DNA from 2 places in the Paenibacillus sp. FSL M7-0896 genome. Region 1 is predicted to be linked to the other one. Evidence: a T-box and tRNA genes for the amino acid it is inferred to sense, from the RefSeq annotation. Region 1 holds a T-box; the other holds one or more tRNA genes.
What was found. The T-box of region 1 lies ahead of MKY12_RS15120 (alanine--tRNA ligase). A T-box ahead of a tRNA ligase gene usually reads a tRNA of that ligase, here a tRNA-Ala.
Positions count from the first base shown of each region.

Region 1 (16,597 bases):
ATGGTCTTGATCCCTAATCTTTGTGATACTTCCGTTCGAATAACGAGACCCGCTCCATCATTTGCTTTTGAATAATCGAGCCATGTGATATTGAATTGCTTTTTGTACTCTTCCTTGACTGTTGTATACACTTCATCCGGATCTGTCATCAAATCCATCTGTAATACGGCCAACAACCCAGTACCTGTGTACTCTGGATACATATCGATATCGTTATTAACAATCGATGAATGAATGATAGAACCCGCAATATTAGGAACACGCTCTACTTGGTATCCCGCGTTCTCCAAAGCCAAAGCATATAGCTCCCCGACAATTAAATTCTCAGTAAAGTCTTTTGAACCAATTCGAATTGTCGATCCATGATTATTCGTTTTATTACCACATGCGCTCAACATTATGGACAAAACAAGTGTGATTGAAATGGTTAAAACTAATTTTTTCTTTATGTTCTTTTTCATTTGCGTGAACCTACCTTTGCAAGAATTTATATCTAAACAATACACGTTCAGACACATCTAAAATGAAGCCTATCCCAATAGCCAGAATCGCTACTGAGATAGCACCAATTAAAAGTAAATCCGTTCGATTGAGTCCTAAACCGGTAAAAATGATCTCTCCTAATCCACCAGCTCCAATTTTGGCAGCCAAGGTAGCGCTGGCGATAATTTCAATCGCAGCGGTTTTAATCCCTGTCAAAATCAATGGTCCAGCCACTGGAAATTGGATTTTCCATCTGATTTGTCGTTCAGACATCCCTACACCTTGTGCAGATTCAAGTAAAGACATGGACACACTTTGTAATCCGGATACTGTATTCATTAAGATTGGAGGGATTCCTAAAATAATGAGAGCGACAAGGGCTGGCCTAATTCCAGTACCCATGATAGGAAGCAACAGAAGTAAGATTGCTAGGCTGGGAATGATTCGTAATGTTTGAAATAACGAGATGATCCATTTTTCGGAACGACTGTATTTAGTTGATAAGGTACCTAAGATCATTCCTATAAGTGTAGAAATCATCAATGCCAATAAACTGATCTCTAAATGCTCTTTCCAAGAATTCAAGAACGTTGACATATGATTCGAAAAATAGTCACTCAGTTGCATCCATAAACTTTCTCTCAAACTCCCTCCCCCTTTCATCATTTTCATTTGATTTTTCATCGACAGAATTATAATATAAGCAATGTATTGGTTTTGAAAGTAGGCACCTTTTTGTTATATAGGAACCTATTAGTAACTATTGGAGGCGATAATGTAGTGATTTCAAAAAAAGAGTTGCCGTTGTGTCCCGTCGCAACGACAGTTGGATTGATAGGTAACAAGTGGAAGCTATTGGTTATGAGGGATCTTTTGAAGGGAACTCAACGATTCGGAGAACTTCGTAAAAGTATCCCGGAGATCAGTCAAAAGGTTCTCACTGAAAATTTACGCTCAATGGAAGAGGATGGAATTGTCATTCGTACTGTTTTTGCAGAAGTCCCTCCGAGAGTCGAATACAGCTTAAGTGACTTAGGAAATTCACTGAAGCCAATTATATTCTCTATGGAAACATGGGGACTCGGGTACCAGAAACTCAATGATGAACTTCCGAACGATATTCATCAGAGTGAATGATGTCAGATTGATACTCTCTGCAATATTTCTATTAGCAGTAAAAAAGCAATTCGGATTAAATCCGAATTGCTTTATCTTTAATTACTCCTTTAATCCTTCTGACTCCAGCAGCAGAAGATTGTTCTTTTACAATACGGAACGTTCCTAAGTTTGTGGTATCTTCTACATGAGGCCCTCCACATACTTCACGGCTCCATACTTTCCCTTCGTGATCTTGGATGGTATACACCTTAACGATATCCGGATATTTATCCCAAAAGTTTCCTTCCACATTACTTTCTTTCGCTTCAAGTTTAGGCAGCTCTGAAATAGAGGTAACTGCTTTGGATGAAATTGCATCATTCACATACTTCTCCACCTTAGCTATTTGCTCGGGGGTAAGTTTTTCATCATGGTTGAAGTCAAACCGTAATCGCTCGGAAGTAATATTACTTCCTTGTTGGTGAACATGATCACCTAGAACTTCCCTTAACCCCGCAAGTAGCAAATGAGATACCGTGTGCAGCGCGGTTGTTTCTGCGGAATGTTCAGCTAAGCCACCTTTAAATTTACCTGCAGAAGCAGTTCTGCTCATTTCAGCGTGTTTTTTTGCTGCCTCTGTATAAGACGTCTTATCCTCCATGGTATATCCACTTTCAGTTAGATACTCTTGTGTCAGCTCCAAGGGAAAGCCATAGGTTTCGTAAAAATAAAAGGCATCTGCCCCCGTAACTTTACCCTTATTCTTCAGATGTTTCTGTATTTCAAATTCTCCTTGCTGTAATGTTCTATAGAAAAGACTTTCTTCCTTATTTGCGATTTCAATTACTTTCTTTTTATTGCGGATCAAATCTTCATAAGCTGTTGCTTCATCGATATAAACTTCAGACAACTGACCCACAAAGCTTCCTTGTATCCCTATTTTTTTACCCGCACGGATGGCCCTTCTTAATAGCCTTCTTGTTATATACCCTGCATCACTATTTGCCGGCTCTGCACCGTCATTAATGAGAAACGTAGCCGCTCTCACATGATCCAGTATGATTCTAAAGGACTTTAGATCGTCAGCATAGGATTTACCGCTTAGCTCCATCAACTTGTTCTTGGGATTAAGGAAGAAAGCCGTATTATAAATATCCTTGTCCCCGTTAAGGGCTGTAGCCACCCTTTCTAATCCGCCTCCATAATCCAGATTGGGATTTTGCATTTTTACGAATCCGGTCTCTCCTTTTGTGTAACACATAAATACGTTGTTCCCAATTTCCAGGAATCTGTCGCTTTCAGAAGCAGGATGATCCAGTGGATCACCGCTTGGGTCAAGATCATAAAACATTTCACTATCGGGTCCACCCGGTTCACCAACCGGCATATGGAGAGGACTTCCGGCCCGGCTCCACCAGTTTTCTTTTTCATCGTATAAGAATATTTTCCCGCCTCTAGATGCCCCGTATTGCCAGGGATCATCTTCAATGATGGGTTCTATCCCGACGGATTTGAATTTTGCTGACCAGAGCTGAGTGGCTTCCGTATCTTTCGGTATATTCAATTCGTCACTTCCTGCGAAAGCACTGATATACAGCCTGCCCGGATCCATTCCTAATTCGATGATCTGCCAATGCCAAATGGCATCGATTTGCTTTTGCTTATAGTTAAGTTCATTTGCTTTGAACTCCCAACGGCCTATCATTTCAAAAAATGTCAGATGCGACGTATCTCCTACTTCCTCAATATCCACTGTCCTTAAGCACTTCTGAATATTAGCAATCTCATTGCCGATCGGATGCTTTTCCCCCAATAAATAGGGAACCATCGGCTGCATGCCGCTTCCTGTAAACAACGTTGAGGGATCATTTTCCGGTAACAAGCTAGAAGAAGGCACTTGGCTAGCCCCTATTCTTTTCATAAAATCAACATAGGATTGTCTCAACTCATCTGGTGTCATTGTAAACCCTCCATCAAATATTAGTTATGCTTAAAACAAAAAAGCCCTAAGCTGACATGTTTCTTGTCAACTTAGGGCGAACGATTATGTCCGTGTTACCACCTAACTTCAGATTGCTCTGCGCTCTATCAGTACGGGATTGCTCCGATACTGTTTCCTGAATAACGGTGGAACTCCGTTGAAGCCTACTAAGATTCCTCTGTTCGGTCCACAGCTCCGAGACTGCTTCACTATTAGATCAATGAAGATTCGCACCAACCATCTTCTCTCTGTGAGATCCTTAATAGTTACTATTTCTCATCATAGCCTTTTCGTTTTAAGTTAAAGCTATGCTAGCACAATCAGCTTGCTTCGTCAAATAAAAAGTTACCTGGAGCCGGCGCTTACCATTTGTTTGATCTGCACACGACCTGCCTGTAATAAAGCATCACTGAACTTCTCATCACTAACTGCCCTTGCCAGTGCCACAGTACCCACCATACTGCTCACCAACGCATAACCATTAGAGGGATCGATCCCAGCCATATTTGTAATAAACGCGATGAAACGTTGCAGCTCTTGTGTGTACGCTTGCCTAATATTTTCCGGTAGCTGGGCAACCTCTCCTGATAAAGCAGGTAAGATACAACCGGCTTCCATCTGATCCCGATGCAGAGGGCTTAAGTAAAAATCAATGACGGCCTCAATCGACGTCTGATCTTCATTTTTATTTTGGTCTGCAATTCTCTGAAGTGTGTCGATGGTGTCACTAATTGCGAAGTGACAGGTCTCCATCACAAGCTGATCTTTATTTGCAAAATGGGAGTAAAATCCTCCGTGCGTCAGTCCAGCACCTTTCATAATATGTGGAAGACTAATATTCCGCACGCCGTGGGTGCGAAATGCTTTGGCTGCGCTGGTAATAATATGGCTTCGAACTTTGAGCTTGTGTCCTTTCGGATAAGGCATCCTGCTCTCTCCCTTTTGTATAAGTCTGTATTTATGAATGTTTGTGAACTACCATCCACCTAAGAGGTGGCGGCTTCTTGGTCAATGAAGCTACTGCTCCAAGTTTACCCAAGCTCAAAGGCTAGTCCCTAGCCCAATCATTGCAATATCACATGGCTAGTTTCAGTAGGTTTTGAGCAGCGTTTACATCGCGATCATGATGCACGTTACATTCTGGACAAGTCCACTCTCGCAAGGCGAGATTCTTCACCTCTGCGTTCTTATAACCGCAACAGGAGCAAAGCTGACTACTTGCATAGTGCTTAGGGGCAATAATAAGTTCTCTGCCATACCATTGAGCCTTATATTCAAGCATCGAACGGAACATACTCCAAGCTACCTCGCTAATCGCTTTTGCAAGTTTGTGATTCTGCATCATATTCTTTACACGTAAGTCTTCCATCACGATGACTTGGTTTTCGTTTATCATTTTGGTAGACGTTTTATGCAAGAAGTCTTTACGCTGATTTGCTATTTTTTCATGTAGCTTGGCAACTTTCAGCCTAGCCTTATGACGGTTATGGCTTCCCTTCTTCTTCCGCGATACATCCTTTTGCAGCTTCGCTAATCGCTTTTCAGACGTACGCAAGTATTTAGGATTGGATATGATTTCGCCATTTGAAGTCATAGCAAAGTCTTTCAGCCCAAGATCAACGCCAATCTTCGTATTGCATTTTGGGCAACTGGACGATATCCGTTTCAACCAATACGGAAGCATAATACTTTCCCGTTGGTGTTTTTGAAATCGTGCATGATTTGATCAGCCCCACGAATGGGCGGTGCAGCTTGATTTTAATGCCCGTTTTTAGCTTTGGAATCTTGAGATATCCATCCTCTATAGCCACTGTTCCATTTTGGTTATTCGTTGTGAAGCTATGATTATTCGTCTTCTTGCTCTTGAATTTAGGAAATCCCGTTTTCTTATCCCGAAAAAAATTCTTATAAGCCTTGTCTAAATTCAGTTGTGTATTCGCTAAGGCAAGGCTATCGACTTCTTTCAGCCAGTCAAATTCCTTTTTGTATTGTGCGGGTGTATTCCTCAGCATCGTTTCCGTTTGCTTGTAATGTTCAATTTTATCTGCAAGCATTCTATTGTAGATGAAGCGAACGCATCCGAACACTTTAGCGAAGTAGTGTTGTTGCCCATGGCTTGGATAGATACGGTATTTGTAGGCTTTCAGCAATGGCGATCACCCTTTCACCCCTTGGTTTTCGATGTATTTTTGAATGACGTCTATTGGCGCTCCACCCGTTGTAAGCAAGCAATAGGAGCGTGACCAAAAGGCCTCTTTCCAAAGTGATTTTCGGAGGGTAGGAAACTCCTTCTTGATCAGCCTAGATGATGCACTCTTATAAGCGTTGAGAAATTTAGAAATGTCGGTATTAGGATGAGTTTTCATTAGGATATGAACGTGATCCCTGTCATGATTCCATTCCTGCAAAGTCACATTGTAAGTAGGCTGAATGGATGCAAATATCTCTTTCAGACGTTCGGATATTGGATCTGTAATTACTTTCCTACGATACTTGATGACTAGAATAAGGTGGAAGTGAAGGGAGAACACTGAATGGTTATTCGAGTCTAATTTCATTAATTTCACTGACCTTTCCAAGATACGACTGAATACATTTATTATAGCATCTTAGGCGGTTATAATCCATGTAGATTAGACCGTTTCCATTCATCCCCCACTTAAAGAAGATGGGAGAATTCTGTCAACTGAGGGTTAAAATATTATAATTATCATATTATTTGATGTCAATTTATTATGAAGTGTTGACTCTTTTAAAATATGATGACTATAATATATTACGATCATCATATTTTAATTTGGAGGTACTCATCATGAACTCATTAGAAGCTGTAGATACCCTGGTCATTGGATCGGGGCCTGGCGGTTATGTAGCCGCATTACGTTCATCACAATTGGGTATGAAAACATTCATTGTGGAGCGCCACCAGATCGGAGGGGTATGTACGCATGTAGGCTGTATTACTTCCAAAGCGCTGATTGCTGAAGCGGAGCGTATTCATTTGCGCAGACACTGGTATACTGTTGACGAAGCTTCTTCTTTTCAGGAGGCTCAGTTGTTTAAGCAAGCTGTGGTGGATAAGCAGTCTGGAGGAGTTCGGTTTTTACTTAAAACAGCAGGTGTGACAGTTATCGAAGGAGAAGCCAGCTTGATTGATGCGAATACCGTTGAAATTCATCACGCTGAACAGAATGAGCGCCGAATAGGCTTCAAACATCTCATTCTGGCAACCGGTTCCCGTCCGATTGAAATCAGCGCTCTTCCTTTCGGCGGACGGATTCTTTCATCCACTGAGGCGCTATCGCTGGCCGGTATTCCTAAGAGCCTTGTTGTAGTTGGCGGCGGTTATATTGGTGTGGAACTGGGTCAGATGTTTGCGAGATTTGGAACCAAAGTTACGATGCTTGAGGGCGGTGAACAGATTTTACCCGGATTTGAAGCAGAGATTGTCGCACCTGTCGTTCGTCAACTGAAGAAGGACGGGATAACCATCTTAACGGAAGCTAAGGTTACAGGAACAGACCAATATACGAGTCACATCAATCTACATTATATGCGTCAGGATCAACACCATGTTGTTCAAGCTGAATATGCGTTAATTACGGTGGGCAGGAAACCGAACACAGATGGAACCTTGGGTCTTGAAAATATAGGTCTGTCCCCTACTCCACAAGGCTTGATCGAGATTGACAAGCAGTGCAGAACATCTATCCCGCATATCTATGCCATTGGAGATATTGTTCAAAGCCCTGCCTTGGCTCATAAAGCTTCATATGAAGCAAAAATTGCAGCAGAAGCGATCGCGGGTAAACCCTCTGTCATCGACTACAAAGCTCTTCCGCTGGTTGTGTTCTCTCACCCGGAGATTGCGAGCGTTGGTCTTAGCGAAACGGCGTGTAAACAACAATCGATTCCTGTTGTCGTTGGAAAATCTATTTTTTCTATTAATGGCCGTGCGCTGGCTCTGAAAGAAACCGAAGGCTTTGTCAAAATCGTTGCTCATGCTGTGTCTGGTCTTGTATTAGGTGCACAGATTGTAGGCGCTGAAGCATCTACTCTTATATCTGAGCTATCCCTTGCGATTGAGATGGGAGCAACGGTAGAAGATATGGCCATGACCATTCATCCGCATCCAACGTTAGGCGAAATCATCATGGAGGCCGCAGAACAAGCCCATCGCAGATTGTAACAAACGAAAATTATTGATGCAGGAGGTTTACTTATGGAGAAATCAAACGAAGTATATTGCGTTTCCGACCGGCTTGTTATTCGAAAGTTTGATTTGCAGGATGTACATTCTTTTTATCAATACCGGACGAATCCAGAGGTTTCCCGTTTTCAATCCTGGGATCATTATACGCTTCAAGAAGCTGAAGCATTTATCAGCAGACAAATAGTACATTCCCCGGATCAGCCCGGGACTTGGTTCCAATATGCAATTGCTCTAACGGAGTCAGATCAATTAATCGGTGATTGTGCCATCCACACACTCGCAGATGAACCCCGAATGGTTGAGATAGGATTCACTCTAGCACCTGAGCATCAAGGAAAAGGATACATGAATGAGGCGCTTCGTGTCCTGATTGACTATGTGTTTGGCTTACTAAATAAACATAAGCTGATCGCTTTTACCGATGTAAGGAACACAAAATCGATTCAAGTGCTAGAGCGTTTAGGCATGAGACGTGAAGGACACCTGCTCGAAAATTACATGTCCAAAGGCATTTGGGTAGATGAATTTCAATATGCAATGCTGCGATCGGAGTGGCTTAACAAACAAAACTGATTTCAAAAGAAACTTTCAGGTCAAATAGAAGTTGTTGTATTTACTATTTTCTGGAGACTTTCCTTGATACGATGCGTAACTTCGTTACCATGATAAGTGATCACTTTTTTAATATCCAGCTCTAGCAGTTTGGCAATCGACTTCAACGCAGCAGGATGATCCAACGTGTAATAGTTGTCAAAGGACAGGAGCTTACCAGCTTTTGAATTTAATGCATCGCCGGCAATTAACGTTTGAGTTGGGATATGATATAGCGATATATGATCTGGTGTGTGTCCAGGTGTAAAGACGACTTGAATACCGCCGGCCAGGGGCAGAATATCTCTATCCTTTAGTGCTGTATGAACGTGCACGGACGGTGCAAAAGTTGTACCTCTAATAAGCGGAAGCGCACCCGTCAAATAGGGTACAGTCTCCTCATGTGCGAGCACCGTCACCTCGTTCCCCCTTGCCTGAATAAGCTCCGGCAGACTGCCAATGTGATCGCTGTCTTGATGTGTAATGATGATATGCGTTAGCTGATCAAGTCCAAAGCCTTCCGTTTCAAGTAACTTACGGATCTTATCCAATTGCCCGGGAATGCCAGTATCAACAAGTACAAGATTCCGTTCATCCCACAACAAAGTTGGGTATACAATAAATGATCCCATTTGCAGCTCTATCGCTTTAATTCCGGTATTCGGCTGAGACAGGGACATTCCTTCATCATCCTTTCCTATAAGTAGGTATATTATATTACTTATAGGAAGCCGCAAGTCAACACTTTTTACACTCTCTATTCGGGCAGTCCCTGAAAAGAATTCCCTCGTGTCAGCTTCTGACTCTGATCGGCCCAGCGGATCTGAACCGAACGGGAAGTGAAGATGTCAGGCCCGTCCGATACCTGAAAATGCAAGTGTGCTTCACTGGAGTTCCCTGAATTACCAAGATGTCCGATGAGATCCCCCTGCTGTACGTTATCCCCTTTATTGACGGCTACACTGCCTTTCTTGAGATGTGCTGTGATGCTGTGCTCCCCGTTTCCATGATCAATGACCACAACATTCCCTGCCGGTTCTTCAGCGTTCATCACGCCCGGCGTGTTATCCGGAATGTCATTTTTGACTTCAACCACCTTGCCATCTGCGGCTGCATAGATCGGTTCACCAAAAGCATAATAATTCTCATTGTCCTTTCCCTCACCTTGATAGCTTGAAGCATCCTGTGTGCGGATAATGTCGAGTGCGTAACGCTGGGTTTCATGAGCATAATGATAGTTGGATAACACATCGTTCCCGCCCCAGAACACAAACCATTCGCCCTTCAATGGAAACTGGAATGCAGTTTTGCTCATCGCCTTATCCGTTGCTTCATGCGTTTCAAGCGGCTGAATCAGCAGCCCCGCAATCTGGTGATTTTCGGCAAAAGAGGCTTGAATCCCCTTGGTCCCCGTCTGATCCTTCCATGAGCTTTCAACCAGATTGTTCATTTTAAATTCCGTAACTTTCTCCCATGAAGCAACGCCTTCCATAAAGCTATCGGCAGTCGTCTTGAATTCGTCCAGCGATATGATTTCCTGTAGCTCCGGACTCATCTGTTTGTAGATGTCCTCCTTCGATCCCTTCATTAAGGTATCCATGAAATTGTCTGGTGTAATCATTGCGTCCTCCTCGGCTCCATTCGTAATTTCATCTGATGGGGCGGCACTGGTTGTCTGTTCTACCGGTAATTTCTCTTGTGGTTCAGATGCTTCCGAAGTGCCGCACGCAGACAACATCACACACGTACCAAGCACTACGGCAAGCAGCTTCCAGCTTTTCGAATATCCTCTGGTCATTTCCCTGCACTCCTTTGTTTGAACGATATCTTTACAGTCCAGTGTACGACATCAAGCTTATCTGCCGTCTAACTTACTCTTACGACTATCATAACTTTGCGGCGGGCTACCTCTCCAAAATTAAGCATCCGTTAAGGTTACCGGCAAGCAGCACAGTGTTTCAGAATGGTATGATACTTATATAAAAAGCTTGGAGGCTCTATTTCGCCATGGATGAAGTTTCAATTTTGCTTGTTGATGATGAACAGGCGATTCTGCATATGCTCCGAACGGTATTGCTCAAGGAGCAATTCCTGGATATTGATACGGTCACTACCGGTGAAGACGCAATTGCTGCATGTGAAAAGAAAACCTATCACTGCATCGTGCTGGACGTGATGCTACCAGGCCGAAGCGGGCTGGAAATCTGCCCTTTTCTGCGTCAAATTACAGATGCCCCTATTCTCTTTCTGACTGCGAAAACCACCGATTATGACAAGCTGACCGGCTTTGCGGTTGGCGGAGACGATTATGTCGTTAAACCCTTTAACCCGCTGGAAGTAGTCGCACGGATCAAATCGCTGCTGAGACGATATTTGCCCAGACAGACGGAAGCGGAAAAACTGCCGCGGGAAGGGATCTATGACTATGGGCGCTTCCAGGTTATGGAGCCAGCCGGTGAACTCAGAGTCGAAGGTCAACCCGTGAACTGCCCTGCGCTGGTATACCAGCTGCTGCTATTCTTTTGCAAACATCCCAATCGTATCTTCACCAAGTCTGAATTGTATGAGCGGGTCTGGGGGTCGGAGGCCATTTCGGATGACAACACCGTCATGGTACATATTCACCGGATTCGTGAGCGTATTGAGGCTGATCCCTCCAACCCTGAATTATTGGTGAACGTTCGAGGGCTAGGGTATAAGCTCATTCAGTCCGACATGGGGCATGGGCGATGAGTGTAAGACGCAGATTGATGACGCGGTTCATTGGCCTGCTTGCGGGTACGGTGGTCCTAATCTTGATCATCGGCGGAAGCATTGCTTACTGGGTCATTCAGCAGCTACATGAGGCCAGTCTTGTTGAAGATTTTGCCACTGTCGGGCTCGACCAGCTAATCAGTACAGCAGAGATTTTGCCGGACGGCAGTGTTAAGTATGATCCCGATCTGCTGAAGCGAATCGAGGAGAACAACGGCTGGCTGCAGATTCTCGATGAGCAGGGCCGTGTGCTGGATGCTTTTCATACCCCTCCTGATGTGCCGAATCACTATAAACCTGGAGAACTCATATCTTATTGGCAAGGACAAAAGCTCTTTCCCTACCGGCTATATCTGCTTATCCGCGAAAGAGAAGGCATTAATTTCACCCTGTTGTATGGAGAGAACAACCAGTCTGTAACCATGCTGGAGCAAGCATATAACGGGGGCCGTTATGCCAATAACAAGCTGGAATTGGCATCCGGGCAGCAGGATATCATCCGCTCGGCGGATGCCTATCTTCAGATTTTGGATGAACAGGGACAGGAGATGGCTTCTTTCAACAAGCCCGCAGCAGGCATTCCGGACAGCTACAGCATCCAGGATCTGATTCTGCGTACACGATACCCCATCCGGTATGGAATGACCACAGTGACCAGCTATGATGAGCAGAACCATTCCACCTGGATGCTTAGTGTTCCTCTTGCGGGCAATCCGGCGGGTAGCAACGTGAACCCCTTCGGGTTTATTTTTGGACCTGCCCTGATTGCGCTTCTGGTATCTATTATCGGCTTGCTGATCCTGCTTGCTGTCTGGTATGCCAACCTGTTCGGTTATCCGATGCTCCATATGCTGCAATGGCTGCAGCGGCTTGAAAGGGGACAATATGAGGAGCCGGCCGGCCCCCGCGGCAGGCCGCTTAGCCAGAAGAAGAACGGGAGATGGCGGCGAAACTATCGGGTATATACGGAAGTGTTACATTCCATCCAGACGTTATCCGCTACCCTGAAGCAGGATAAAGAACTCCGCAAACAGACCGACTCTCTGCGGGAGGAATGGATTGCTGGAATTACCCATGATCTGAAGACACCGCTATCCTCGCTCCAGGGTTATGCACACATGCTGGAGGCAGAGAAATACCAGTGGACTACGGAAGAGGTACGCGAATTCGCGGGCATTATGGTGGACAAGTCCATGTACATGGACAGGCTGGTAAGCGACCTGGCCATGACATATCGTCTGCGCAGCGGCGGATACCAGCCTCCTGTTGAGCTAACGGATATCAATGCTCTGCTGCAGGATTTGGTACAGCGTGCTGAGCGGAACCCGGCTTTTGGAGTGGGCCGCATTACGTTCCAGCCTGCCCCGGTTGGGGTACAGGGTTATGTACACGTCCCCTCCTTTGAACGGATCGTTGATAATCTGACCGCCAACGCCTTGCTGCATAATCCGCCGGAGGCGAAGCTGATTGTAAGTGTGCAGCCAGGTATACAGGCAGGCGATTTCATCGTTCAATTTGCCGATAATGGACGCGGTATGGATCAGGAGACGGTGTGGAAGCTGTTCGAACGATACTATCGCGGCACAGATACAGGTGCGCCCGATGTCGGCTCAGGCCTGGGTATGGCGGTAACCAGAGGGCTGATTGAGGCCATGCAAGGGCGAATTGAGGTTCGATCGAATCCCGAAGAGGGGACAGAAATACGTTTGATATGGGATGCCCGTTCGAGGGCTGGAAGAAAATAATCCAGAGGTTCCAATGTGGTATAATCATAAGAAAATATTTGAAAATATATGACGAAGAGGTGTTCTGCTAATGGCATTAACGTCCGCATTCACGAGCCTCAACCTGCCTGTTAAAAACGTAGCCCAATCGAAAGTGTTCTTCACTGGACTTGGCTTTGAGCTCAACCCGCAATATCCGGATAACGAGACTTCGGTAGCCCTCTTGATCGGCGACAACCTGCAGGTCATGCTGATCGATCAAGCCTTCTTTCTTACACTCACGGAGAAGGAAGCCGTCGATACGGGCAAGTATGCGCAGATGACGATTGCTTTGGAATTCGAGAGCCGGGACAAGGTTGATGAAATCGTGAACACCGCACTCTCCTTAGGCGGGAAATTGCACGCTGAGCCTGAAGATCATGGATTCATGTATCATTGGGGCTTCGTGGATTTGGACGGCCATCTGTGGGCGATTAACTATATGAACATGGATGCGGCACAGGGTTGAGGCTAACGACGAATACACTCGTACTAAGGCTGCAAAAGAAAGACGCCGGGCAACTTCCCCGGCGTCTTCTTTGATAGTTTAGTGTTTTAAACCGAATACAATTGTCGGTACAGCGGAATATGGACCGAATGTATGTGAAAAACAACATACATTGTGCTCGCAAGCAGGCATATGGACCGAATGTATGTGAAAAACAACATACATTGTGCTCGCAAGCAGGCATATGGACCGAATGTATGTGAAAAACAGCATACATTGTGCTCGCAAGCAGGCATATGGACCGAATGTATGTGAAAAACAACATACATTGGGCTCGTAAGTAGGCATGCGGCTTGAATGTAAGTGAAAAACAGCATACATTCAGGCCGCGCGAAGGTAATCTTGTTCATCCCTTAGGGTGATTTTGTTCTAATCAGTTTTTTTCAGTATAGGATTTGAAATTGTCCATGATCGCTTGCCAGCCTGCTTGCTGGAGCTCGACGGGGTTGGCGTTTTCCGCATCGAATGTTTGAATGATCTTCGTCTCATCCCCTTGACGGGCGAACGTAATATCCACTCTTCTTCCGTCTTCAATGGTGTAGCTGATTACCTCATGCTGATTCACGACATCGTATACGCCGCCAAAATCAAAGCCCATGCTGCCATCCTTCGCTTCCATGCGTGTCAGAAAGGTCCCGCCGGCCCGCAGATTGTTCTCGGCTCTTGGCGCATGCCAGTCCTCGGACGCCTGATTCCACTTGATGATGTGACCCGGCTCGGTCCAGTAGCGCCATACCTTCTCGATAGGGGCTTGAACCACGGCTTGTACAGTTACTTTCGTCGGTTGATTCGCTTCCATTTCAATAGACACCTCTCTCATGAACTTCGTCGCTTGGTTACTTACCATTGTCTCCCAACTGTTTGTGCAATATCCCCTGGAGTATTACTTCAATGGCCCAGAAGAACCTCTCCTTGGAGGCGGTATCCCCCGAGAATAAATCAGTCTTCAGACTGTTCATGAGCGGAAAACGTACCGGATCTGCTTCATTATAATAACTTTGGGCAGTTTCCATCAGTCCGTTTGCTCTCTTAGCCTTCTCCAAGGCAACGGAAGACACGTACAGGAGCAACAGGTCCGTTCCCCAAGCAGCGGCCGTAGAGGTGATCCCGCCCTTCTGGAGGACGGTAAGTAAATACTCATTCAGACGAAAAGCATGATTCCCAATGGGAATCGTCTGTAGGGATAGCTCCGCTAATCCGGGATGCTCGATAAGCAGCTCCGCATAAGCCTGCAGCGCTTGAAATAACTGCTCCTTCCAATTATCGTCCGTCAGCTCCGGCAGATTCAACTCTCCGAGACCAAGGTCAAGCACATATGAGCTCAATTCCTGCAGATTTTTGACGTAAACATACAGGGAGGAAGGTCCAGTGTCCAGTTGCTTGGCTACCTTCCTCATACTCATGCCGGAGGTCCCTTCCTGCTTCAGCAGCTCATACGCGGTCTTGACAATCAATTCATGACTAAGGGGTTCTTTGGCTGGCCGGTTACGGCGGCTCACAATTTCACGTTTAGGTTTCATCATACTTTTCTTATAACATGCCGGAAGCCAATAGTAAATACATCGCCGAAGATAACATCATCCTTGTTGCTCATACAGGTCTTGATAAGATTGCATGAGTGCTGCGAACTTTGGAGCGGCATTCTCTGAGAAGCTCAGGATGAGATTTTCGTTAGACACATGTGCTTTCTCTGAGGCATACTGGAACATTTTCTCCTCATATTCTTCAATGGCCACAGCTGTCTGCTTGTTCCGTACTATGGCAAGCGCCAGCTCCAGCGCATCCAGCATCGCGAGATTCACCCCTTCTCCGGCAAAAGGAGACATGACATGTGCAGCATCTCCAATCAGCGTGACACCAGCGCTGCGTTCCCAGCGAAACCCGACGGGCAGCATGTAAATCCGTCTGGGTACAACCGCATCTTCGGCATACCGGATATAATTCTTGAGCGGTTCACTCCAATCGTGAAATAGCTCAAGCAGCTTGGCCTTCGTCTCCTGCGGATTATCGTTCCGGATTTCGTCTAACCAGTTCCGCTCTACCTTGAAACTTGCATATACTTTGATCCGTCCGTTGCCGTTCAACTGGCCCAGAATCCCTTTGTGATCATCCAGGGCGAACATCTTGCCACGTGCGTTAAATGCGGCCAGATCCGGGTGATCGGCTGCAATTACGTTAAGCTCCAGCATCGTCAGACCTGAATATTCCACATCTGTATCGGTAAGCAGAGGACGAACGCGGGAAAAGGCACCATCCGCCCCAATGACAAGATCAGCCACTGCGGTATGTCCATTCTCAAAATGAAGCTCCGTCTTACCCTCGCCCAGAGACACCGCCTTCTCCAGTTTATAGCCATACTGTATGGTAGACGGATCTAGTTTGTTTAAGAGCAAGTCACAAAGCACACCACGGTCAATCTCCGGGCGTCTCTGCCCTTCCGAGCTCTCTTCATCGGCCACTTCATCCAGGTATATGGTTCCCGTCTTATCCATGAGCCGGAAGTCTTCGCCCTCAAACCGTGCTGCCTGCAGAAAAGCATCATATAATTCGGCTTCCTTCAAAGCGAGCTGCCCGGACTCTTCATGGATATCTAAGGAGCCTCCACGTTCATGGCTAAGGTCCTCATGTTCACGTTCATAGATTGTCGAGGTAATACCATGCTTTTGCAGAATCAGGGCAAGCGTTAGCCCCCCTGGTCCACCTCCAATAATTGCGATCCGGCGTTGTTCTGTAGAATTAACAGTTGTCATGTGTAGACATCTCCTTTTGTATAGATAGTTATTTTCTTAAGAAACCTGCTTCTTGCCTGCAAAAAACAAAGATAAAACCAATGCACTAACTGCAAACCCCAAAGTAATCCAGAAGGTTGAGCCGAAGGCATGACCTAATTGATCGGGTGAATGCTGTGCGGGAAGTCCCCTGATTTGTTTGGCCAGAAAAGCCATCGTGATGGTAACACCGAAGGAGGACATGATTTGCTGTGCTGAAGTAGTTATGGGCGTAACACGGCTTATTAATTCCTTGGGAGCTGATCGGAGGACATGTGTATTGATCTGCATCATTGTTAATCCTTGCCCAAGCCCTGCAAAAGCAAAGCTGCAAATAATATATAGAGAACTTGTATGGGCATCAATCTGTGTCAGAGCAAGTAAGGAACCGCAAAGTGACAGAATACCCATGATGGCGACCGGGCGAACACCGAAACG
Region 1 covers NZ_CP150250.1:3,573,949-3,590,545, reverse strand. The annotation lists gene MKY12_RS15135 (glycine betaine ABC transporter substrate-binding protein) at 1-461, opposite strand, end outside; gene MKY12_RS15130 (ABC transporter permease) at 472-1,128, opposite strand; gene MKY12_RS15125 (helix-turn-helix domain-containing protein) at 1,264-1,620, shown strand; gene MKY12_RS15120 (alanine--tRNA ligase) at 1,676-3,541, opposite strand; T-box leader at 3,611-3,854, opposite strand; gene MKY12_RS15115 (TetR/AcrR family transcriptional regulator) at 3,908-4,489, opposite strand; partial or broken gene tnpB (IS200/IS605 family element RNA-guided endonuclease TnpB) at 4,638-5,712, opposite strand; gene tnpA (IS200/IS605 family transposase) at 5,719-6,120, opposite strand; gene lpdA (dihydrolipoyl dehydrogenase) at 6,375-7,751, shown strand; gene MKY12_RS15095 (GNAT family protein) at 7,785-8,348, shown strand; gene MKY12_RS15090 (MBL fold metallo-hydrolase) at 8,369-9,046, opposite strand; gene MKY12_RS15085 (M23 family metallopeptidase) at 9,124-10,164, opposite strand; gene MKY12_RS15080 (response regulator transcription factor) at 10,374-11,099, shown strand; gene MKY12_RS15075 (HAMP domain-containing sensor histidine kinase) at 11,096-12,865, shown strand; gene MKY12_RS15070 (VOC family protein) at 12,936-13,352, shown strand; gene MKY12_RS15065 (SRPBCC family protein) at 13,765-14,190, opposite strand; gene MKY12_RS15060 (helix-turn-helix domain-containing protein) at 14,228-14,911, opposite strand; gene MKY12_RS15055 (NAD(P)/FAD-dependent oxidoreductase) at 14,969-16,141, opposite strand; gene MKY12_RS15050 (MDR family MFS transporter) at 16,178-16,597, opposite strand, start outside.

Region 2 (16,597 bases), 3.0 Mb from region 1:
GGCGCCGTACCAGGATCGCACGAATACGATGAAGACCAGAATAACCGTTGTAATCAGAATACGTTTGCTGCGGGCAGGGTCGATAGAGCGTGACGCTGACTTTTTGCGGAAGGTGTATCCGGCATCCAGCATCTCTCGGTACCAGCGGGCCACATAGGCCTGGATGGCGACTCCGGCAGCGGCGATAACGGTGAAGCCGAGAGCACCCATCTGACCGAAGGGAATGAATACCCACTTCATTAATAGAGGACCCAAGGCCTGGCCGGCGTTGCCGCCCACCTGAAATATGGATTGCGACAGCCCCTTGCGCTGACCGGCAGCCATATGAGCCACACGCATCCCTTCCGGATGGAACGCAGCTGATCCGAAGCCCACAAGCATTACGGATACAATCACTAATACATAATTACCTGCAAAAGCGAGCAGGAACACCCCGGCAAAGGTACAGCACATCCCCAGCGGGAGCAGGATCGGACGCGGCTTCCGGTCAGCGGCGAAGCCGATAATAGGCTGAATCACCGAAGAGGTGAGATTCAGCGCGAACGCTATCCAGCCGATCTGGGCATAGGAGAGTACCAGGTTATCCTTTAGTACAGGGAACATCGCCGGAATCAGTGCCTGAATGGAATCATTGAATAAATGAACAAAGCTGACAGCAAGCAAAATACGGTAGATGGTAGCCTGCTGCAGATTGCGTGATTCCCCCAGAGGGCCGGGTGGAGCTTGAGGCAGGGTCTTGTTGGACATTTGAACTCCTTTCAGGAACAGTTAATAAATAAGTTATCTTATGGATACGAAGATAAATTCTATTGTAGCGACAAATGAAGTATTATGGGAATCAATTTGTGCAAGGCTGCGGCGAACTATTCATTATTAACTCAAAAAAAGCAGTGCTTAATCCTATTATAAAAAAAGACTTGCAAACGCTTGGAGCGCGTGATATATTATCTCTTGTGCTTATGAGACATCGACGCTGAATTGAGCGGCGGAAGAAAAATAAGTTGACAACAAACGTAATAAAATGATATGATCTAATTCCTGTGCAAGAGACATAACGTTGAAATGCCGGGAGCAAGTTCTTTGAAAACTGAACAAATGGAACGCTTTAATTTTTACAAGATTCATTCAATGAATCGTCAGTTTCAAAATGAGCAATCGCTCTTTCTAAATACCAATTTGGAGAGTTTGATCCTGGCTCAGGACGAACGCTGGCGGCATGCCTAATACATGCAAGTCGAGCGGAGTTTGAAAGGAAGCTTGCTTCCTTTCAAACTTAGCGGCGGACGGGTGAGTAACACGTAGGCAACCTGCCCTCAAGCCTGGGATAACTACCGGAAACGGTAGCTAATACCGGATAATTTCTTTTTTCTCCTGAGGAGAGAATGAAAGGCGGAGCAATCTGCTGCTTGGGGATGGGCCTGCGGCGCATTAGCTAGTTGGTGGGGTAACGGCCCACCAAGGCGACGATGCGTAGCCGACCTGAGAGGGTGAACGGCCACACTGGGACTGAGACACGGCCCAGACTCCTACGGGAGGCAGCAGTAGGGAATCTTCCGCAATGGGCGCAAGCCTGACGGAGCAATGCCGCGTGAGTGATGAAGGTTTTCGGATCGTAAAGCTCTGTTGCCAGGGAAGAACGTCCGGTAGAGTAACTGCTACCGGAGTGACGGTACCTGAGAAGAAAGCCCCGGCTAACTACGTGCCAGCAGCCGCGGTAATACGTAGGGGGCAAGCGTTGTCCGGAATTATTGGGCGTAAAGCGCGCGCAGGCGGTTATTTAAGTCTGGTGTTTAAACCTTGGGCTCAACCTGAGGTCGCACTGGAAACTGGGTGACTTGAGTACAGAAGAGGAAAGTGGAATTCCACGTGTAGCGGTGAAATGCGTAGATATGTGGAGGAACACCAGTGGCGAAGGCGACTTTCTGGGCTGTAACTGACGCTGAGGCGCGAAAGCGTGGGGAGCAAACAGGATTAGATACCCTGGTAGTCCACGCCGTAAACGATGAGTGCTAGGTGTTAGGGGTTTCGATACCCTTGGTGCCGAAGTTAACACAGTAAGCACTCCGCCTGGGGAGTACGGTCGCAAGACTGAAACTCAAAGGAATTGACGGGGACCCGCACAAGCAGTGGAGTATGTGGTTTAATTCGAAGCAACGCGAAGAACCTTACCAGGTCTTGACATCCAACTAACGAAGCAGAGATGCATCAGGTGCCCTTCGGGGAAAGTTGAGACAGGTGGTGCATGGTTGTCGTCAGCTCGTGTCGTGAGATGTTGGGTTAAGTCCCGCAACGAGCGCAACCCTTGACTTTAGTTGCCAGCAGGTGAAGCTGGGCACTCTAGAGTGACTGCCGGTGACAAACCGGAGGAAGGTGGGGATGACGTCAAATCATCATGCCCCTTATGACCTGGGCTACACACGTACTACAATGGCCGGTACAACGGGAAGCGAAGCCGCGAGGTGGAGCCAATCCCAGCAAAGCCGGTCTCAGTTCGGATTGCAGGCTGCAACTCGCCTGCATGAAGTCGGAATTGCTAGTAATCGCGGATCAGCATGCCGCGGTGAATACGTTCCCGGGTCTTGTACACACCGCCCGTCACACCACGAGAGTTTACAACACCCGAAGTCGGTGGGGTAACCCGCAAGGGAGCCAGCCGCCGAAGGTGGGGTAGATGATTGGGGTGAAGTCGTAACAAGGTAGCCGTATCGGAAGGTGCGGCTGGATCACCTCCTTTCTATGGAGAATCGTCTTCTGCAATGAAGACATTCAAATAAAAGTCTTCAGGAAGCTTGCTTCCTGAAGCAGGCTTTACTTGGTAAAGCCTTGAGTGTTTCCATTTGTTCGGTTTTGATGGAATTTGCGGGGCCATAGCTCAGCTGGGAGAGCGCCTGCCTTGCAAGCAGGAGGTCAGCGGTTCGATCCCGCTTGGCTCCACCAACAAACTTCATCTATTTGTTATGTCTGAAATACTCGATACATCGTCTGTTATTCCGAACATCACAGTCGTGATTGTTTCATAATAACAGCAACTTGATCCTTGAAAACTGGATACCGAAACGAATTTGCGTTTTAGAACATTCCTTTAAGCTGAACTTGTGTAAACAAGTTTCATATTAATGGCGATACTAGCGATTTTCCTTAGGGAAAACGCATTGGTTAAGCTACTAAGAGCACACGGAGGATGCCTAGGCGCCAGGAGCCGACGAAGGACGTGGCGAACAACGAAACTGCCTCGGGGAGCTGTAAGCAAGCTTTGATCCGGGGGTGTCCGAATGGGGAAACCCAGCTGTGGTAATTCGCAGTTACTCGTATCTGAATACATAGGATACGCAGAGGCAGACCAGGGGAACTGAAACATCTAAGTACCCTGAGGAAGAGAAAACAATAGTGATTCCGTCAGTAGCGGCGAGCGAACGCGGAACAGCCTAAACCAAGGGGCTTGCCTCTTGGGGTTGTGGGACGTCTCACATGGAGTTACAAAGGAATATGGTAGGTGAAGAGGTCTGGAAAGGCCCGCGATAGAGGTAAAAGCCCTGTAGCCTAAACTGTGTTCTCTCCGAGACGGATCCCGAGTAGTGCGGGGCACGTGAAACCCCGTATGAATCCAGCAGGACCATCTGCTAAGGCTAAATACTACCTGGCGACCGATAGTGAAACAGTACCGTGAGGGAAAGGTGAAAAGCACCCCGGAAGGGGAGTGAAATAGAACCTGAAACCGTGTGCTTACAAAAAGTCAGAGCCCTCTTTATGGGTGATGGCGTGCCTTTTGTAGAATGAACCGGCGAGTTACGTTTAACATGCAAGGTTAAGGTGAGAAGCCGGAGCCGCAGCGAAAGCGAGTCTGAATAGGGCGAATGAGTATGTGGACGTAGACCCGAAACCGTGTGATCTACCCCTGTCCAGGGTGAAGGTGCGGTAACACGCACTGGAGGCCCGAACCCACGCATGTTGAAAAATGCGGGGATGAGGTGGGGGTAGCGGAGAAATTCCAATCGAACTCGGAGATAGCTGGTTCTCCCCGAAATAGCTTTAGGGCTAGCCTCGGTGAATGGAGTGGTGGAGGTAGAGCACTGATTGGGTGCGGGGCCCGCAAGGGTTACCAAGCTCAGTCAAACTCCGAATGCCATTTACTTCTTGCCGGGAGTCAGACAGTGAGTGCTAAGATCCATTGTCAAAAGGGAAACAGCCCAGACCATCAGCTAAGGTCCCCAAGTGTGTGTTAAGTGGGAAAGGATGTGGAGTTGCACAGACAACCAGGATGTTGGCTTAGAAGCAGCCACCATTGAAAGAGTGCGTAATAGCTCACTGGTCGAGTGACTCTGCGCCGAAAATGTAACGGGGCTAAACACACCACCGAAGCTATGGCTAGGATCGACTTCACTGCGCCTTTGAGGCGTGTTTATCCAGATTGACATTGATGCCGTGAACCATCCGAAGGGATGAATGGCTAAATGCTTTCAGGGGATAAACATGAACTTCGAAGCTGGAGTGAAGTCGATCCTGGGGTAGGGGAGCGTTGTATGTGGATTGAAGGTGTACCGTAAGGAGCGCTGGACAGCATACAAGTGAGAATGCCGGTATGAGTAACGAAAAGATCAGTGAGAATCTGATCCGCCGAAAGCCCAAGGTTTCCTGAGGAAGGCTCGTCCGCTCAGGGTAAGTCGGGACCTAAGGCGAGGCCGACAGGCGTAGTCGAAGGACAACAGTTTGAAATTACTGTACCACCGTAATCCGCTATGAGCGATGGGGTGACGCAGGAGGGTAGTGACGCGGACTGATGGATGTCCGTCTAAGCAGTGAGGCTGGTGTGCAGGCAAATCCGCACATCGTTAAGGCTGGGCTGTGATGGGGAGCGAAAATTATAGTAGCGAAGGTCATGATCTCACACTGCCAAGAAAAGCCTCTAGCCAGGAGAAGGTGCCCGTACCGCAAACCGACACAGGTAGGCGAGAAGAGAATTCTAAGGCGCGCGGAAGAACTCTCGTTAAGGAACTCGGCAAAATGACCCCGTAACTTCGGGAGAAGGGGTGCCTCGGTAGGGTGAATAGCCCGAGGGGGCCGCAGTGAAAAGGCCCAAGCGACTGTTTAGCAAAAACACAGGTCTGTGCGAAGCCGCAAGGCGAAGTATACGGGCTGACGCCTGCCCGGTGCTGGAAGGTTAAGGGGAGCGGTTAGGAGCAATCCGAAGCTGTGAACCGAAGCCCCAGTAAACGGCGGCCGTAACTATAACGGTCCTAAGGTAGCGAAATTCCTTGTCAGGTAAATTCTGACCCGCACGAATGGCGTAACGACTTGGGCGCTGTCTCAACGAGAGATCCGGTGAAATTTTAATACCTGTGAAGATGCAGGTTACCCGCGACAAGACGGAAAGACCCCATGGAGCTTTACTGCAGCTTGATATTGAATTTGGGTACGATCTGTACAGGATAGGTGGGAGCCGTGGAGGCAGGAGCGCAAGCTTCTGCGGAGGCGCCGTTGGGATACCACCCTGATCGTATCTAGGTTCTAACCTAGTGCCCTCATCGGGTACGGGGACCGTGTCAGGCGGGCAGTTTGACTGGGGCGGTCGCCTCCTAAAGAGTAACGGAGGCGTTCAAAGGTTCCCTCAGAATGGTTGGAAATCATTCGCAGAGTGCAAAGGCATAAGGGAGCTTGACTGCGAGACCTACAAGTCGAGCAGGGACGAAAGTCGGACTTAGTGATCCGGTGGTACCGCATGGAAGGGCCATCGCTCAACGGATAAAAGCTACCCTGGGGATAACAGGCTTATCTCCCCCAAGAGTCCACATCGACGGGGAGGTTTGGCACCTCGATGTCGGCTCATCGCATCCTGGGGCTGAAGTAGGTCCCAAGGGTTGGGCTGTTCGCCCATTAAAGCGGTACGCGAGCTGGGTTCAGAACGTCGTGAGACAGTTCGGTCCCTATCTGTCGTGGGCGCAGGAAATTTGAGAGGAGCTGTCCTTAGTACGAGAGGACCGGGATGGACGTACCGCTGGTGCATCAGTTGTTCCGCCAGGAGCATGGCTGAGTAGCTACGTACGGACGGGATAAGCGCTGAAAGCATCTAAGCGTGAAGCCCCCTCAAGATGAGATTTCCCAATTAGTAAGACCCCTTGAAGACGACGAGGTAGATAGGTTGGAGGTGGAAGTGCAGCAATGCATGGAGCTGACCAATACTAATCGGTCGAGGGCTTATCCAAATTTCTAACACGCAGATTCGTTTCGGATTCAGTTTTCAGGCGATCAAGCCTGGCAGGATGTTAAACCGATGGTTTGATATTTTCTGTAGCGATTATTTTGGAAGGTTGATTATTTTCCTGAAGAAATTCAGGGAGTAAGCCGACCGGAAAAAATCCGTTTGGTGGCGATAGCGGAGGGGTTCCACACGTACCCATCCCGAACACGACCGTTAAGCCCTCCAGCGCCGATGGTACTTGGACCGAAGGGTCCTGGGAGAGTAGGACGTTGCCAAGCACATGAGCCATTGTTGAGCAATCGACAGTGGTTTTTTTGCGTGCGGGCAGGGCTGTGGAAAAGCTGTGGATAGATTTCAGTAAGTACAGAAAAGTTGCGCACATGTGGATACCTTTACAGGAACAGAATGATCCCCGGATCATGGTTGAATCACGCACAATATTGTGGATGAGTCAAGCGAAAACATAAGTAATACACCGATTTTGTGGATAAAAAGTGAATATTGTGGATAGATAAAATGTAATCGGGGATAACTCTTTTGAGCCGGAAAGAAACTCTTTCCGGTTTTTTGCTTTGCTGTGCAAAAGCTGTGGATAACTATTCTTTTTGCAACTGATGGTCTGCCTTTATTAGCATCCGGCGGCTTGGCTTGTTATACTCTCTATTAAGCAAATATCTGGAGCTAATTTATGGAATGTAACGGAGGGAACAGCATGGAAATCAGGCAATTACGTGCCGAAGAATTTGAGGACAGCCTAAGCTTGTCCGAATATGCTTTTAAGTATAAGGTTTCTGCAGAAGACAGAGTACGCGCCAAGGAGAGCTTCAAACCGGAACAAACCTGGGCGATTTTTGAAGGGGACAGTATCGGTGCGAAGCTGACGCTTCTTCCGTTAGAGGTATATATACAAGGCAAGCCCATTTCTATGGGGGGCATCGCCGGTGTAGCCACTTGGCCGGAGAACCGCCGGCAGGGTTATGTAGCCCATCTGCTGACCCATGCGCTCGAGACGATGAATCAAGCCGGTCAGACATTGTCCTTTTTGCATCCGTTCCTGATTCCCTTTTACCGTAAATTCGGCTGGGAGATCTACTGTGAATATAAGAAGTATACTCTTCCGGTAGGGAAGTTCCCGCACAAGACGGAGATTAAGGGCAGCGTGAAGCGCGATATCCCGGATCTTGCAGTATTTCAGCAGCTGTACGACCAATTCGCTATAAGGTATAACGGGACTCTCCAGCGCACTGAGACCTGGTGGAAGGAAAGTGTGCTTGATGACGATACGCATTCCTGTGTGTTTTATTCAGAGCAGGGTGAACCGGAGGGCTATGTGCTGTATAAAATAGTGCAGCAGGAGCTGGTCATAGATGAGTTTATCTATGGGAACGAACTTGCCCGCCAGGGCTTGTGGACCTTCCTGGCCAATCATGACTCCATGATTACGGCTGCACAGCTGAAGCTGGTGCCTGCTGACGATATTCTTCCCTTCCTCCTTCCCGATCCGCGGATTGCGCAGGAGAATTATCCATACTTCATGGCGCGTATCGTCAATGCTAAGGCTTTTGTGGAGAACATGACCTTCAATGTGCCGGAGGGTGACCGGGAGTGGGTGCTTTATATTGAAGATAAGCATGCGTCATGGAACAACGGGTTATGGCGGTGGACTGTGTCGGAGCAAGGGGGAGCGGCGTTCACCCGGATTCAGGGCGAGCGGTCAGAGGCTGACCTGGAATGCAGTATCGGCACGCTTACTGTGCTGCTGATGGGATACAAGCGTCCGCTTCAGGCGGCAAAGTACGGACAATTATCCGGGACTGCCGAGGCGACCGCTTGGCTTGAAGCGCTGATTCCGCAGGCTGAGACGGCATTATTCGATTTTTTCTGACAGAGAACGGCTCTTCCTCTTCCCTTGGGAGGGAGGAGCTGTCCTATACATAACGCCTCCATTCAGTGAACGAAGCAGGCAACCGGAATACAATACAGCCAAAACGTAAAAAATAAGAGTAACCCCTTGGCATTCAGCGAGAATATGTTATAATATGAAAAAGTCAAAGAAAGTCAAAGTCAACGCAGGCCGGATATTATCGTTCTCAGGAATGTAACATTTAGAGAAAAAGCGCAGGGCAGAGGCTATTGCAGCCGATTCTTATTACATTGCCCGGGTTAAGTTCTTAAGAGCATGTCTTCTGACGGCAGGCGTTGGCGCAGCACAGATTTAACCAATGCTTATACACTGGAGGATGAGTGATGCGTAATATCTCCGATATTATTGAACAATATCTGAAGAATATTTTGCATGAAAGTCCCGAAGGTACGGTGGAAATTCAGCGCAATGATCTGGCGGACCAGTTCTCCTGTGTCCCGTCACAGATCAATTATGTCATCAGCACACGGTTCACATTGGAAAAGGGATATGTGGTGGAGAGTAAACGCGGCGGCGGCGGATATATCCGGATTCAGCGCTATGAGCTGCCTCAGAATGTCGCCTTATACGCACATCTGAACTCCACGATAGGGAATGATATTGATCAGAATTCTGCCGAAGGGCTGATTTATCAGCTGGAGGAGGCCCGCTTCCTCTCCAAACGTGAAGCGTGTCTGATGCGGTCTGCGGTTTCCCGGGAATGCCTGACGGTTAATCTGCCGTACCGGGATGAGATTCGTGCCAAGCTTATGAAGGCTATGCTAATCTCTTTATTGGGCAAATAATTTGTCAAATGGTAAGGAGGGACACCGCTCATGCTATGCCAGGAATGCGGCGTCAAACCGGCTACACTCCACTTCACGAAGATTGTGAACGGGGAAAAGACGGAATTTCATATCTGCGAAAGCTGTGCGCGGGAGAAGGGTGAACTGATTCCCGGAACTGCGGGAGGCTTCTCTATCCACAGCTTGCTTTCCGGTCTCCTGGATCTGGAAGGCTCGGGCAAGGGAAAGTCAGCAGCAGCACAAAGTGTGCAGGGGCTGCATTGTGAAAACTGCGGCATGACCTATTCACAGTTCAGCAAGCTGGGACGGTTCGGCTGCAGCTCCTGTTATAAGTATTTCGACAGTACGCTTGACCCGCTCTTTAGGCGGGTGCATGGCAGTACAGCACATGTCGGCAAGCTGCCCAAGCGGGCGGGCGCACAGATTATGTGCAAGCGCCAGATTGATGAGCTGAAGCAGGAATTGCAGCAGAGTATTGTGCAGGAGGAGTTCGAGACCGCAGCTGAGCTGAGGGACAGAATCCGCAAGCTTGAAAAAGAAATGCCACAAGAGTAAAGTCTTTGATATATAGGAGGGATCCGGGCATGTCAAGTCTCCGGTTTACCGAACAAGCACTGAGTGACTGGATGCGCTGCGGCGGCAGCCATTCCGAGATTGTCATCAGCAGCCGTATGCGGATCGCCCGTAATCTGGAGCATCTTCCGTTCCCGCTGCTCGCTTCAAGAGAGCAGTCGGAGGAGGTGCTGGAGCAGCTTGCCCCCGTATTTCAGGGTGAAGCTTCGGCCGACTTCGGCAGCTTCGAGCTGCTGAGACTGGATGAGCTGGGTGAGCTGGACAAAAAGGTACTGGTGGAAAAGCACCTCATCAGTCCTAACCTGGCGGATGATTCCAAAGGCGGGGCAGTCATTCTTAATGAGGACGAGTCGGTCAGCATTATGATTAATGAGGAGGATCATCTCCGCATTCAATGCCTGTTCCCGGGGCTGCAGGTCAGAGAAGCCTGGGTAAGGGCAACCGCCATCGATGATATTTTCGAGGCTGCTGTCAATTACGCCTTCGATGACCGCAGAGGCTACTTAACAAGCTGTCCCACCAATGTGGGAACAGGGCTGAGAGCATCGGTTATGGTGCATCTGCCGGCCTTGGTGATGACGCATCAGATCAACCGCATTTTGTCCGCAGTTAATCAGGTGGGGCTTACCGTTAGAGGAATTTATGGTGAAGGCAGCGAAGCAGTAGGGAATATCTTTCAGATCTCCAACCAGATTACGCTCGGACAGACCGAAAATGAGATTATTGAGAATCTTCACAGCGTAGTCACCCAGATTATAGAGCATGAACGTAACGCACGCGAACGCCTGCTGGTCGATTCCGCTCTGCGGATTACGGACCGTATCAAGCGCTCCTACGGAATTCTGGCGTATGCTGCTGTGATGGAACTGAAAGAATCGGCACAGCGGCTCTCCGATTTGCGGCTTGGTGTAGATCTGGGGATTCTGGAAGGGCCTTCGATTTCAGTGCTCAATGAGCTGAATGTCAAGACTCAGCCGGGCTTTCTGCAAAAGCTGTTCGGTGACGAGCTGTCGCCTACTGAACGCGATATGTACCGGGCGAAGCTGCTCCGGGAGACACTGGGATCACAACATTAAATTATAGATATTTATTATCCGTGGAGGTGCAGGAGATATGATGTTTGGAAGATTTACGGAACGCGCACAAAAGGTGCTGGCGCTGGCGCAGGAAGAAGCCGTACGTTTGGGACACAACAACATTGGGACAGAGCATATTTTACTCGGACTGATTCGTGAAGGAGACGGCATTGCCGCTAAGGCATTGATCGGACTTGGTCTGGGTCTGGAGAAGATACAGGATGAAGTGGAAACACTGATTGGCAGAGGTCAGGAACAACCGACCAACATCGCTTATACTCCTCGTGCCAAGAAGGTGATCGAGCTGTCCATGGACGAGGCCCGCAAGCTGGGTCACACGTATGTGGGAACAGAGCATATCCTGCTCGGTCTGATCCGCGAGGGAGAGGGCGTAGCAGCCCGTGTGCTGAACAATCTCGGCATTAGCCTGAACAAGGCCCGCCAGCAGGTATTGCAGCTCCTGGGCAGCAGTGAAGCCACCTCCAGCCACAGCGGAGCTCCGGCTAACGTCAGCACGCCAACACTGGACGGCCTGGCCCGCGATCTGACGGCCTATGCCAAGGATGGTAACCTCGACCCTGTGATCGGCCGCAGCAAGGAAATTGAGCGTGTCATTCAGGTGCTGAGCCGCCGGACCAAGAATAATCCGGTGCTGATCGGTGAACCTGGGGTTGGTAAAACGGCGATTGCCGAAGGTCTGGCCCAAAAGATCATCAACAATGAAATTCCGGAGACGCTGCGCGACAAACGTGTCATGACCCTCGATATGGGTTCTGTAGTGGCTGGTACGAAATACCGCGGTGAATTCGAAGACCGCCTCAAAAAAATCATGGATGAGATTCGCCAGGCGGGCAACATCGTGCTGTTCATTGATGAGCTTCATACGCTGATCGGAGCGGGTGGTGCGGAAGGCGCGATTGATGCTTCAAACATCCTGAAGCCTGCCCTCGCCCGTGGTGAGCTGCAATGCATCGGTGCCACAACGCTTGATGAATACCGCAAATATATTGAGAAGGACGCCGCGCTGGAGCGCCGCTTCCAACCGATCACAGTGGATCAGCCTTCCCCTGAGGAAGCTGTACAGATTCTGTTCGGTCTTCGTGACCGGTACGAAGCCCATCACCGGGTGAAGATTACAGATGAAGCCATTGTGGAAGCAGTCAAGCTGTCTGACCGCTACATTCCTGACCGGTTCCTGCCAGACAAGGCCATTGACCTGATTGATGAAGCAGGCTCTAAGGTAAGACTGAATTCTTACACCATCCCGCCGAATCTGAAGGAACTGGAAATGCGTCTGGATGATATCCGCAAGGAGAAGGATTCCGCAGTACAAAGCCAGGAGTTCGAGAAGGCTGCTGCACTTCGCGATACCGAGCAGAAGATTCGTGAAGAGCTGGACACTACGAAGAACCAGTGGAAAGAAAAGCAGGGCCGCACCGATTCCCAGGTTACACCTGAGGATATCGCACAGGTGGTGGCCAGCTGGACCGGCATTCCGGTCAGCAAGCTGAAGGAAGAAGAGACAGACCGCCTGCTGAATATGGAAGCCCTGCTGCATGAACGTGTAATTGGCCAGGACGAAGCCGTTAAGGCGGTCAGCCGGGCACTCCGCCGGGCGCGTGCGGGTCTGAAGGACCCGAAACGTCCGATGGGCTCCTTCATCTTCCTCGGACCAACCGGGGTTGGTAAGACCGAGCTGGCGCGGGCGCTTGCCGAAGCGATGTTCGGTGACGAGAATGCGGTAATCCGCATCGACATGTCGGAGTATATGGAGAAGCATTCCACCTCCCGGCTGGTCGGAGCGCCTCCAGGGTATGTAGGGTATGAAGAAGGCGGACAATTGACAGAGAAGGTGCGCCGCAAGCCTTACTCGGTTGTACTGCTGGATGAGATTGAGAAGGCCCACCCTGAAGTGTTCAACATTCTGCTGCAGGTACTGGAAGACGGCCGTCTGACCGATTCCAAGGGCCGCGTGGTCGATTTCCGCAATACCCTGATCATCCTGACCTCGAACGTAGGGGCACAGGCGATCAAGAAGAATTCGACGCTTGGATTCACCGCAGTACAGGATGCGGGCGCGGATTACAGCAACATGAAGGGCAAGGTTATGGAAGAGCTGAAGAAGAGCTTCCGGCCTGAGTTCCTGAACCGGATCGACGAGATCATTGTCTTCCACTCGCTGGATGAGAAGCATATCGCAGAGATCGTGACTCTGATGTCCGAGGAGCTGCGCAAGCGTCTGCGTGAGTACGATGTAGATTTCCTGCTCACTGACGGCGCCAAAGCATTCCTGGCCAAAGAGGGCTATGATCCGGCCTTCGGTGCCCGTCCGCTCCGCCGGGCGATTCAAAAGCATATCGAAGACCGCCTCTCCGAAGAGCTGCTCAAAGGCAACATCAAGAAGGGGGATTCCCTGAACATTGATGAGGTGAACGGCGAACTGGTCGTAACCACCGTTGAAGCACCGTCCGAGGTCTCCCTGGAGAAAACAGTCGAAACTGAATAATTGTTCCGGAAAATGAAACAAAGCTCCCGCTCCTCCGTATAGAGGGGCGGGAGCTTTAATTGTTTCCGCCCCTCAGGCATACCTTAACACGCCTAAAATAAGACGCAAATGAAAACTAGATCTTAAGTGTCCTTCCGTTCAGTGTGCAGAAATGGTAAACTTTGAATAAGAGTAAAATATCCGCAATTTTAGCAAGTTCGGACGGTAAGGAGTGCACATGGCTAAACCTAAAACAAAATTTTTCTGTACCGAGTGCGGCTACGAATCACCGAAGTGGTTCGGGAAGTGCCCGGGCTGCCAGGAATGGAACTCGATGGTAGAGGAAACGGAAAGCGTAGTCAAAACACAAGGCATGAATGCACCTATTTTTCAGAGTAAAGAAAAGGCGCAATCGATCATAAATATAGAAAGTGACAAGGAGCCCCGTATTCTGACGGGCATCGGTGAGCTTAACCGCGTGCTTGGCGGCGGGATCGTTCCCGGCTCGCTGGTGCTGGTCGGAGGCGACCCCGGAATCGGGAAATCGACACTGCTGCTGCAGACTTCGCATGCCTTGACTACACAAGGGCTGCGCGTGCTGTATATTTCGGGGGAAGAATCTGTGCGGCAGACCAAGCTGCGGGCCGACCGCCTCGGAGCGCTGTCTGCGGAACTGTACGTTCTATGTGAGACGAACATGGAGAGCATTGAGGAAGCGATTGAGCAGATTCAGCCTCAATTTCTGGTCATTGACTCGATCCAGACTGTATTTATGCCGGAGGTAACCAGTGCGCCGGGCAGTGTAGCACAGGTGCGGGAATGTACGACAAGATTCATGCGCATCGCCAAGATCCGGGGGATCGCCACAGTGCTTGTTGGTCATGTAACGAAGGAAGGCGCTATTGCCGGCCCTCGTATGCTGGAGCATATGGTGGATTGTGTCCTTTATTTTGAAGGGGAGCGCCATCATACGTACCGTCTGCTGCGGGCGGTGAAGAACCGCTTCGGCTCCACCAATGAGATCGGGATCTTTGAAATGGGGGAAATCGGGCTGACCGAGGTGGAGAACCCGTCGGAGCTGTTCCTGTCTGAGCGCCCGCTCGGAGTGGCCGGGTCAGCGGTGGTAGCCAGCATGGAGGGCACAAGACCCGTTCTTGTTGAATTGCAGGCGCTGGTGGCTTCGACACATTTCCCTTCGCCCCGCAGAATGTGCACAGGTATGGATCATCAACGGATGGCGCTGATCATTGCTGTGCTGGAGAAGCGGATGGGCATGTTCCTGCAGAATCAGGACGCTTACCTCAACGTTGCGGGAGGGGTGAAGCTGGATGAGCCGGCGGTGGATTTGGCTGTCGCTATCAGCATTGCCTCCAGCTTCCGTGATTTTCCGACCAAGCCGTATGATGTGTTTTTCGGGGAGGTAGGGCTTACCGGTGAGGTGAGAGGGGTATCACGCGCAGAGATGCGGGTGAAAGAGGCGGCCAAGCTTGGCTTCCGGCGGGTCATTATGCCCGAGAAGAGTCTGAAGGGCTGGAAGCATCCGCAGGATATCCAGATTATAGGCGTCAGCACAGTAGCACAGGCACTAGCGGTCGCGTTAGATTAGGGGGCACAGGGACATGAAAGAATATAATCCATCAGATAATATGAATGATCTGCTTAGAATGGCTGCACCCGGAACACCCTTCCGGGAAGGGCTGGAGAATGTGCTTCGCGCGAAGACCGGGGCACTGATTGTTGTCGGATATAGTCCGGAGGTCATGGAGGTTGTCGATGGCGGCTTCTCCATTAACTGCGATTTTTCACCAAACTATTTATACGAGCTGGCCAAAATGGACGGAGCGATTATTCTGAGCGAGGATCTGAAGCGGATTCTGTACGCCAATACGCAGCTGATCCCCGATTCCTCCATCTCTTCGATCGAGACAGGAATCCGGCACCGGACGGCAGAACGGGTAGCGAAGCAGACCGGCAAGCTGGTCGTTTCCATTTCCCAGCGCCGTAATATTATTACGCTGTATCAGGGCTCCATCCGTTACGCACTCAAGGAAATCGGTTCGATTCTGGCCAAAGCCAACCAGGCGATCCAGACCCTGGAGAAGTACAGAGCCGTTCTGACACAAGGGCTGACCAACCTGTCCGCTTCTGAATATGAGGGGATTGTGACGGTGGCCGAGGTCGTCGGTGTGATCCAGCGCGTGGAGATGGTGCTGAGAATCAAAATGGAAATTAAGCGTTACATCAACGAGCTTGGCAATGAAGGCCGGCTGATCAGTATGCAGATGGAAGAATTGGTTGGAAATACAGAGGAAGAAGCATGGCTGCTGTACAGAGACTATGCCAGAGAAGAGCAGGAGGAGAAGATCCGTGAGATCATTGCCGGGCTGAAGCGCAGCAGCGATGATGAACTGATGGATGACAACCATATTGCCCGCCTGCTGGGCTATTCCTCAACAGCCATTTCCTCCGAAGAAGCTGTAACTCCGCGTGGTTACCGCCTGCTGAACAAGATTCCACGGCTGCCGAATGTAATCATCCACAATTTGGTAGAACGCTTCGAAATGCTGCCTAACCTGATGAAGGCAAGCATAGCTGAGCTTGATGAAGTGGACGGTATTGGCGAGGTCCGCGCACGCAATATTCAGGACGGGCTGAAGCGGCTCCAGAAACAAGTTCTTATTGACAGACAAATGTAAATACCATACAATCACGTAATGTTGCAGTCCCATGCAGTACAAGTAGGAAAATTGAGGTGAAGAAATGATACAAAAATCAATTCCAAGTCTTTTTACGATTGGTAATCTGATGCTTGGAATGTTTGGTATCATGATGGCGTTTGACGGCAAGCTGAGCATGGCCGCTATCATGGTGATTATCGCGATGCTGCTCGATGGGCTGGATGGCCGGATGGCCCGTGCGCTGAAATGTGAGAGTGAATTCGGCAAGGAGCTGGATTCCCTATCCGATGTAGTTTCGTTTGGAGTCGCCCCGGCGCTGATTATGTATTTAACAAGTCTGCAGGAGCTGAATCCTGCACTGGGATGGACCGTCACGGCGATCTTCCCTGTATTCGGAGCCTTACGTCTGGCCCGGTTCAATGTCCGCCCGGGGATTCCGGGATATTTCGTAGGATTGCCGATTCCTGCTGCGGGCGGGGTTCTGGCCACGCTTGCACTTTTCCATAAGGATGTATCTGCACCATTCATGATTATGGCTACCCTGCTGCTGTCGTATCTGATGGTCAGCACAGTGAAGTATCCCAACTTCAAGAAGATTGGTTTTCCCAAAAAAGCGGTTATAGGCGCACCTGTAGTTATCGTGATCGCTGTAGCTGTTGCGGTGGTCTTCCCTGAACAGATTGCCAAGCTGATCTTTGGACTTCTGGCGCTGTACGCCTTATATGGCTTCAGACAGAGCTTAGGGCTGTTTAAGGTCCGTCGGCAACGCCGCCGCAGAAGACGCTCAGAGGATAAGGTATATCATTCCAAGAACGGTTAGCCCTTCTTCAGAACTTATTTCATTCATAGACCGCTATATACAAAAGGCATTGCCTTTCCT
Region 2 covers NZ_CP150250.1:6,568,666-6,585,262, reverse strand. The annotation lists gene MKY12_RS28555 (MFS transporter) at 1-747, opposite strand, end outside; rRNA gene MKY12_RS28550 (16S ribosomal RNA) at 1,174-2,734, shown strand; tRNA gene MKY12_RS28545 (tRNA-Ala) at 2,862-2,937, shown strand; rRNA gene MKY12_RS28540 (23S ribosomal RNA) at 3,155-6,200, shown strand; rRNA gene rrf (5S ribosomal RNA) at 6,358-6,474, shown strand; gene MKY12_RS28530 (GNAT family N-acetyltransferase) at 6,909-8,081, shown strand; gene MKY12_RS28525 (CtsR family transcriptional regulator) at 8,444-8,905, shown strand; gene MKY12_RS28520 (UvrB/UvrC motif-containing protein) at 8,936-9,460, shown strand; gene MKY12_RS28515 (protein arginine kinase) at 9,490-10,554, shown strand; gene clpC (ATP-dependent protease ATP-binding subunit ClpC) at 10,592-13,060, shown strand; gene radA (DNA repair protein RadA) at 13,278-14,645, shown strand; gene disA (DNA integrity scanning diadenylate cyclase DisA) at 14,659-15,735, shown strand; gene pssA (CDP-diacylglycerol--serine O-phosphatidyltransferase) at 15,800-16,537, shown strand.
Region 2: it has a tRNA-Ala gene. The T-box ahead of MKY12_RS15120 (alanine--tRNA ligase) is inferred to sense a tRNA for this amino acid. The anticodon was not compared.